2 regions of the Actinokineospora sp. genome follow, and region 1 is predicted to be linked to the other one. Evidence: predicted binding sites of a transcription regulator. Region 1 holds the regulator's gene; the other holds the start of a gene.
What was found. The regulator LexA, encoded in region 1, represses DNA repair genes until DNA is damaged. The targets are predictions, from matches to a motif close to CGAACACGTGTTCG.
Positions count from the first base shown of each region.

Region 1 (4,109 bases):
CACCTCGTCGTACGGGTGCACGCCCTCGGTGGTGTGGACACGCCGCACGCGCAGCAGGCGCTCCGGCGCGCCGTTGCGCTCCGCGCGGCCGCCCGCCGCCGGGGTCCCGACGGTTTCGGTCATGACCGGTCCCTCTCCCTCGTCACTCGCCTGTCCTGGTGTGGCCACGTCCGGGCTCCCCGTCCGATGCGGCCTGAGCTGCTGGTGTTGCTGGTCCCCGCCCCGGGGTCGGGACGACGCGCCGCGTCGTCGCGATCGCCGATTACTGCTCATCCGCTGCCTCGTCCGCCATGGCGGCGCGCAGGTCGGCGATCTCCTTCTCGAAGTCCTCGACCGAGGAGAACGACCGGTACACACTCGCGAACCGCAGGTACGCGACACCGTCGAGTTCGCGGAGCGGGCCGAGGATGGCCAGGCCGACCTCGTGGCTCGGGATCTCCGCGCTCCCGGTGGCCCGGATGGTCTCCTCCACCTTCTGCGCCAACTGCTGGAACTGGTCCTCGTCCACCGGCCTGCCCTGACAGGCGCGCCGGACGCCGCGGACCACCTTGTCGCGGCTGAACGGCTCGGTGACCCCCGACCGCTTCACCACAGCGAGGACGGCCTCCTCGACCGTGGTGAACCTGCGGCTGCACTTCGAGCAGGACCGCCTGCGCCGGATCACCTGCCCGTCGTCGACCTCGCGGGAGTCGACGACCCTGGAGTCGGAGTGCCGACAGAACGGACACCGCATCGGACCTCACCCCACTCCTCGAACGGCTGTCGGACACCTGGCGTACCCCGATCGGCAGAGCGCACACCGCCACGCTTGGTGATCAATCTGTGGATAACACGTGGATGAGGGGTGGATAACTCACCCCAACCTGTGGACGAACTACAGGGGCGTAACTACTAGATGTTGGGGTCGACGGTATGCCTCAACGCCACATAGTGCAAGCCGACACGGCCCGGAAGGCACCGAACGTGAGCGATTCACGAGCGCGCGCACAGCCGGTGGCACCGACATCCAGGTGAACGTCACACATCACCCGTCTGGACTAACGCCGGTCTGGCCGACGCACTCACCGGACGTAGGCGGTGGACCACGAACCGCGCACGACAGCAGGCGTGATCCACACCACGCGTCCGGCACCGACACGGACGCCTTCGCGACACCGTCCCCACGAACGGCACGCGGCACTACGAGTGGTCGCCTCGCGGCGGCCGGGTCAGCGTAAGAACGGCACCGTCAGCGGCTGTCCGACCGCGACGTCGGAACCGGTGAGCGAGTTCAACTCGCGGATCTTGGCCACGACGGCCTCGATGTCGCTCCCGGGCGCCATCCGCCCGGCCAACTCCGACAGACTCTCCCCCGGCGCGACACGCACCACCGTGGTCGCCTCCGGGACGTCGGCACCGCCCGCCACCGAACCCGCGAACGCGCCGAGCCCGTAGACCGCCAGCGCCACCACCGCCGCGATCCCGACGAGGACGGCGATCGGCGCAGGCGCGCGGCGGGGCGCGCAATCCGGCCTGGCGACGACGTGCGGCGCGCCCGCCACCCGCGGCCGACCGGGTGGCCCGAGCCTGCCCCGCCCGGTCCGGCGAACCGGGCGCAGCGCGGGCCTCGGCGGCGCCACCACGTGCGAAGACCTGCCCGCGACCCGCTCGGCCGACCCGGATGTCAGCAGTGCCGTCATCGCAACCTCCTCGAACTACCGTTCGATCGAACGTCCGTGCGAATGTGTACCACCTGGCACCGACAAAATCGAGAGTTCCCCGGCGTGTCGCTCGAACAGGTGTTTGATCTCCCCAGGTCGGCGGGCTACCGTCGACCCCGGAGATGATCGACGTGGATCCATCACCGGGGCGCCAGTGGCCGCCCCGGGTTCGTACGGGAGGCAGCGCAGTGGCAGGCACGAGTGGTCGGAAGCCCGCAGGGGCACCGAAGAGGAAGCCCCTTGCGGGCGGCAACGTGCGCAGTTTCCCCGAGCTGGACCAGACCCCGGACGGCGCCGAGCTGCCGCTGCGGCAGCGGCAGGTGCTGGAGGTCATCCGGTCCTGGGTGCAGCGCTTCGGCTATCCGCCCAGCGTCCGGGAGATCGGCGAGGCGGTGGGCCTGACGTCCACCTCGTCGGTGGCCTACCAGCTCCGCGCCCTGGAGGAGAAGGGCTACCTGCGCCGCGATCCGAACCGGCCGCGCGCGATCGGCGTGCTCCCCGCCGACGCGACACCCGCGCAACTGCGCGGCGAGCGGATCACCCCGGTGATCATCGAGCAGGACGACCAGGGGCCCAAGCCGACCTACGTGCCGGTGCTCGGCCGGATCGCCGCCGGTGGCCCGATCCTGGCCGAACAGGCCATCGAGGACGTGTTCCCGCTGCCGAAGGAGATCGTCGGCGAGGGTTCGCTGTTCATGCTCAAGGTCGCGGGCGACTCGATGATCGACGCCGCCATCGCCAACGACGACTGGGTCGTGGTGCGCCAGCAGCCCACCGCCGACAACGGCGAGATCGTCGCCGCGATGATCGACGGCGAGGCCACGGTGAAGACGTTCAAGCGCCGCGACGGCCACGTCTGGCTGCTGCCGCACAACGAGGCGTACGAGCCGATCCCGGCCGACGACGCGACCATCCTTGGCAAGGTCGTGGCGGTGTTGCGCAGGCTCTGAGCGGTCTCAGGCGCGCTTGCGCGCGCGACGGTGCATGAGCCACAGCGTCCCGCCGACGGCTACGGCGGTGAACCCGATCGCGGGCAGGGTCGCGAGCCCGCCACCGTCAGCCGGGGCAGGCGCCGCCGCGCCGCCGGAGCGGTCCGCGGTGTCGGCCGGAGCGGGCTCGGACCTCGCCGGGGCCAGCGCCGTCGCGCCGGGCACCACCCGGATGGGCTCGCCGACGCCCTCGGATGCGGACACGAGCGTGCCGTCCGGTTCGAGCGCGATGGCCTCGCCCTGCTGCTCCCCCGGCAGCGGGACCCTGGCGGGCTCCCGCTTGAGCGCGGCCAGGACGTCGCCGTCCGGCGCGGCGTAGAGGTACGCGTCGGTGTAGGTGCGCAGCGCGACGACAGTGCCGTCCGGGCTCACCGCGCCGCCGGTAACCAACACCGAGCCGACGATCGGGGGAACGGGCCCGCCCTGGGTGTCGGTGCTGCTCAACTGCACTGAGCCGACGTTCTCCAACATCGTCGGCCCTGGGCTCACCAGGGCTGCGATAGGCCGGTAGATGTCCGCGCGGCCGAGCGGGTTCTTGGTGACCAGGTACGGCGTGCCGGTCCGGTCGAGCAGCAGCGCCTCGGTGTCGTGTGGACCGTCGGGATAGGTCAGTCGGTACAGCGTGGTCTTCCCGGCGGGCGTGAGCGCGATCAGCGCGACCGTGGTGCGCTTCTTGTCGTTGTCGCCGACGTCGGCCAGCCAGAACGTCCCGTCGGCCGCGCGGGCGAGGTCCTCGACGTCGAACGGGTCGGTCGGCCCGCTGATCACACGCTCGACCACGCACGCCTTGGTCAGCACGAACACGCTCGACTTGGTGCCGCCGTCGTTCACCGCGTACCACCGGTCCCCGTCGGCGACCAGGCCCGACAGCTCGCCGAGCCGCTTGTCCGCCGTGACGCACTTGTCCGACGGGGCCTGCGGCTGCGCCACCGCACCCGCGGCACCGAACCCCACCAACCCCGCGACGAGCGCGGCGGTCACCAACGCCCGCACTGCCACCTCCCACTCCAGCGACTCCCACCCACGGTAGCCGTCGGGAAGTCCACGCAATGCAGGACGTGTCCGACCGCGCCGGGTTCACCCGGACGTGCCGAAGACCCCGGCGAACCGGGGCCTTCGGCGCGGTCTACGCGGAGCTGCCGTTGGCGGTGAAGCCCGCCAGCACCCCCGCGAGGTCGACATTGACCCGAGCCCGGAGCTGGGTGCCCGCCTCGGTGTGCTCCTCGGTCAGCACCTCGCCCTCGCGGTACACCCTGGCCACCAGCTCGCCGCGCGCGTACGGGACGAGTACGTCGACCTCGTGGTCGGGGCGCGGCAGCAGTTCGGCCATCCGCTCACGCAGCTCGGGCATGCCCGCACCCGTGTGCGCGGAGACGAACACCGCGCCGGGCAACAGGTGGCGCAGCCGGGCCAGCGCGAA
Region 1 is NZ_JBQTHF010000024.1:84,099-88,207, reverse strand. It holds gene ACT4N7_RS09045 (vitamin B12-dependent ribonucleotide reductase) at 1-123, opposite strand, end outside; gene nrdR (transcriptional regulator NrdR) at 263-733, opposite strand; gene ACT4N7_RS09035 (LysM peptidoglycan-binding domain-containing protein) at 1,209-1,679, opposite strand; gene lexA (transcriptional repressor LexA) at 1,955-2,650, shown strand; gene ACT4N7_RS09025 (hypothetical protein) at 2,657-3,682, opposite strand; gene hflX (GTPase HflX) at 3,816-4,109, opposite strand, start outside.

Region 2 (4,109 bases), on a different contig from region 1:
CGGTCAGGCCGGGTGTCCGGTCACTCGTCTTTCGGTCGCCGGTCAGGCCGGGTGTGCGGTCACTCGTCTTTCGGTCGCCGGTCAGGCCGAGCTTGCGGTCGCCCGTCAGACCTTGCTTGCGGTCGCCCGCGGGGCCAGGGCGCCGATCGCCCATCAGACCGGGCTTTCGGTCGGCGGCGAGTCCGGGCTTGGCCGGATCGTCGTCGGCGGGGCGCTTGCGCGGGCGGGCGGGGATCGTGCGCGGAGCGGGGTCGCGCTGGAGGAACAGCCGGGCCACACCGATCGCCACGGCTACCCCCGTGGTGATGGCCATCGTCGGGAAATTGCTGGTCAGCGGTAGTGCGACGGAGAACAGGAGCTGCTTGAGGCCGCCACCATCCGAGGCCGGGGCCAGCGCGACCACACCGCCGATCGCCGTGACGGCGAACACCAGGGGCGGCTGCACCATCGGGCCGAACAGGTTGCGCCTGCGCACCAGACAGATCGCCGCGACACACCCCGCGATGTAGGCGCCCTGGTAGATCCGCCCGAGCGACCCCAGGCGCTGCATGTCGATCACGGCGGCCACCGCCGCCAGCCCGAAGGCGATCAGCACGGCACCCCACCACGGCAGGCCCCGCGACCGGCCGAAGATCGGGCGCTCATCCCACGCGGGCTCGGCGTGGTCATCGTCAAGATCGCTGCGGCGATCGCGAGTCGCGGTCACGTCGGTACACGGTAGTCCGTCAGTGTGGGATGGCCGTCATTGTTCGGCGATCATGGGTCTCAGACCACACATCGCTGTGAGCTGCGCCACAGATCAACTCCGCTGACGAGGGTCAGTCCAGGGGCGCCGCCTCTGGCAGCTCGTGCCCGTTGACGGCGGCCTCGTCCGCACGCCGGATGGGAGGCACCGGGGTGGGGCTCCCGGCCGCCACGCTCAGCGGGACCACGGCGGCGCGGAACTGCTCCAAGGCGTCGAGTTCGCGCCTACGGGCGGACAGGAAGCGCTGCAGGTGCGTGGTGGACAGGTTCAGCGCGTCGACCGCCGCGCCCGCGGAACGGTGGGCGGCACCTGCCCGGACGCGGACGGCCTCCACGTCGTCGGCGATGGTGCGTTCGGTGGCCGCGAACAGGGCGGACGACGCGACCACCGCGAAGCCCGTCGGTCCACAGAGGAACACGCGGCGGTCGAGCAGCCAGCGCAGCAGCTCCGGGTCGGTGTCCAGGGCGGCGACCACCGCCGCGTCGGACGGGACGAACATGACCGTGCCGTAGATGGCGTCCGCCCAGCGCTGATAGCCCTTGCCCGCCAGCTCCGCCGCGCGCGAGCGGATGTTGCGGACGTGCACGCGCAAGGCGTCGAGGCGTTCGGCGGAGTCGTCTGTCTCCACGGCCTCGGCCCAGCACGCCATGCTCATCTTCGCGTCGACCGGGACGCGCCGGTCGTCGCCGAGTAAGAGCAGCAGGTCGGGTCGGGCCGCGCCGCCGCCCGCGACATCGGTCTGCACGGTGAAGTGCAGGCCCTCGCGCAGGCCGAGCGCGCGGGCGGTCTCGATCAGTACCTGTTCGCCGAGTTCGCCTCGGCCGCTGATCGACGCGAAGGCCACCTCGTAGCGGCGCAGGGCCAGTTGGTGTGCGTCGGAGCGGCCGCGTTCGGCGACCAACTCGGCGCGCGCGGCCTCGGCCTGACGCGCGCTTTCGGTGTACAGGCGCCAGAACAGCGCGCCCGCGGCGGCGAGCAGCAGCACGAGCACGGCGGCGACGGTGCCGAGCACGGCGGTCACGGCAGTCCTTTCTGGTCGGTGGAAACGTTCGGGTCGATCTTTACCGGATGGCACCGACAGAACGAAGATCGAACGCTCGTTCGACCGGCGTGGCTCCCCCGATCGGGTGCATGATCGCTCTAATTTGGCACGCATGCGGGTGCTGCACACCTCCGACTGGCACGTGGGCCGCACGTTCCACGGCCGCGACCTGCTCACCGAGCAGGAGTCGGTGCTGGGCGGACTGGCGGACCTGGTGAGCGACGAGCGCGTCGACGTCCTCGTCGTCTCGGGCGACCTGTACGACCGCGCCGTGCCGTCCGCCGAGGCCGTCGACACCTGCGCGCGCGTGCTGGGCCGCGTCGCGGCGGCGGGCGCCAAGATCGTGATCACGCCGGGCAACCACGACTCCGCGGCGCGACTCGGCGCGTTCGGGGAGTTCGCCGCCGCAGGCGGGCTGCACCTGCGCACCGCCATGGCCAACCTGCACCGCCCGGTCCTGCTCGACGACGCGCACGGCCCCGTCGCGATCTACGGAATCCCTTACCTGGAGCCGGAACCGGCCAAGCACGCGCTCGGCATGCCGGAGCTGCGCGGCCACCCCGGCGTGCTCGGCGAGGCCATGCGCCGCGTCCGCGCGGACCTGGCCGAACGCCCCGAGGGCACCCGATCGGTGGTCCTCGCGCACGCCTTCGTCATCGGTGGCGAGGAGAGTGACTCCGAGCGCACGATCGCGGTCGGCGGTGTCCCGTACGTGCCCAGCGCGGTGTTCGACGGCGTCGACTACGCGGCGTTGGGCCACCTGCACGGCCCGCAGACCCTCGCCGAGCACCTGCGCTACTCGGGCAGCCCGCTGGCGTACTCGTTCTCCGAGGCCCGCCACCGCAAGTCGGTGTGGCTGGTCGAGCTGGACGCGGGTGGCCTCGCCGGGGTCGAGCGGCGCGCGCTGCCCGTCCCGCGCGCGCTGGGCACGCTGCGCGGCGAGCTGGCCGACCTGCTCGCCGACCCGGCGCACGACGCCCTGACCGAGACGTTCCTGTCCGTCGAGCTGACCGACCACGTCCGACCGATCGACGCCATGCGCAGGCTGCAGGAGCGGTTCCCGCACGCCGTGCACCTGCAGTGGCGGCCCGCGGGCGGCCTCGACCGTCCCCTTCGCTACGCCGACGCCGTGCGCGGCCGCGACGACGACGCGGTGGCCTGCTGTTTCGTCACCGAAACCCGGGGCAGCGCGCCGACCGAGGCCGAGCGCGGACTGCTGCGCGAGGCGCTGGCCGCCGTGGCCGGGAAGGAGCCGGAATGAGGTTGCACCGCCTGGAGCTGACCGCGTTCGGCCCGTACCCCGGCCGCGAGGTGGTCGACTTCGACCGACTCGGCGCCGACGGGCTGTTCCTGCTGCACGGCGACACCGGCGCGGGCAAGACCACGCTGCTCGACGCCGTCGCGTTCGCGCTGTTCGGGGCGGTGCCGGGGGTGCGCGACGAGGCCAAGCGGCTGCGCTGCGACACCGCCGACCGCGACGTACACACCGAGGTCGCGCTGGAGCTGACGGTGCAGAGCCTGCGGCTGCGGATCGTGCGCAGCCCGGAGTACCAGCGGCCGAAGCGGCGCGGCGACGGCACCACGAAGCAGAACGCGAAGGTGTCGCTGACCTGGCTGCACGGCCCCGCGCGCGAGGGGCTGACGCGCATCGACGAGGTGGCGCGCACGGTGCAACGCCTGCTCGGCATGACCAAGAACCAGTTCTTCCAGGTGGTGCTGCTGCCGCAGGGCGAGTTCGCCCGGTTCCTCCGCGCGGACACCGCGGCCAGGGAGACGCTGCTGGAGAAGCTGTTCGGCACCGAGCACTTCCAGCGCGCCGAGGTCTGGTTCCGCGACCGCAGGCAGGAACGCCGCCGCGCCAGGGACGCGGCGCACGAGTCGGTCCGCAGGCTGGTGGCGCGGGTCGCGCAGGCGGCGGACATCGAGCCACCCGACGACGCCGACGAGCCGTGGCTGGCCGACCTGACAGCGGACCTCGACAGCCACGCGGCCGCCGCCTCCGCCGCCCAGGTCGCGGCCGCCGAGGCGGGTGAGCGGGCCGACGCGGAGCTGGCCGCGGGCCGCACGGCCGCCGAGCGGGTGCGCCGGGTGCGGGAGGCCGCGGCGAACCTGGCCGAGTTGGCGACGGAGGCGAGTGCTCGCGCCGAGTGGCGGGCGGAACTGGACGCCGCCCGGCGCGCGGTGTCCGTGGCGGCGGTCGCGGAGGATCTCCGGCGGGTTGAGCGGCAGGTCACTGGGGCTGAGCGCGTGGCGCGCGACCGGGCGGTGGATGCGGGGGCTTCGCGGGAGGGCGCGGGTGCGGTGGCGGGGCTGGGTGGCGAG
Region 2 is NZ_JBQTHF010000015.1:540-4,648, forward strand. It holds gene ACT4N7_RS06135 (DUF6542 domain-containing protein) at 1-706, opposite strand, end outside; gene rmuC (DNA recombination protein RmuC) at 819-1,766, opposite strand; gene ACT4N7_RS06145 (exonuclease SbcCD subunit D) at 1,900-3,048, shown strand; gene ACT4N7_RS06150 (AAA family ATPase) at 3,045-4,109, shown strand, end outside.
Region 2: a site for LexA is predicted at 1,836-1,849, ahead of ACT4N7_RS06145 (exonuclease SbcCD subunit D). Genes of this name have one in related genera too.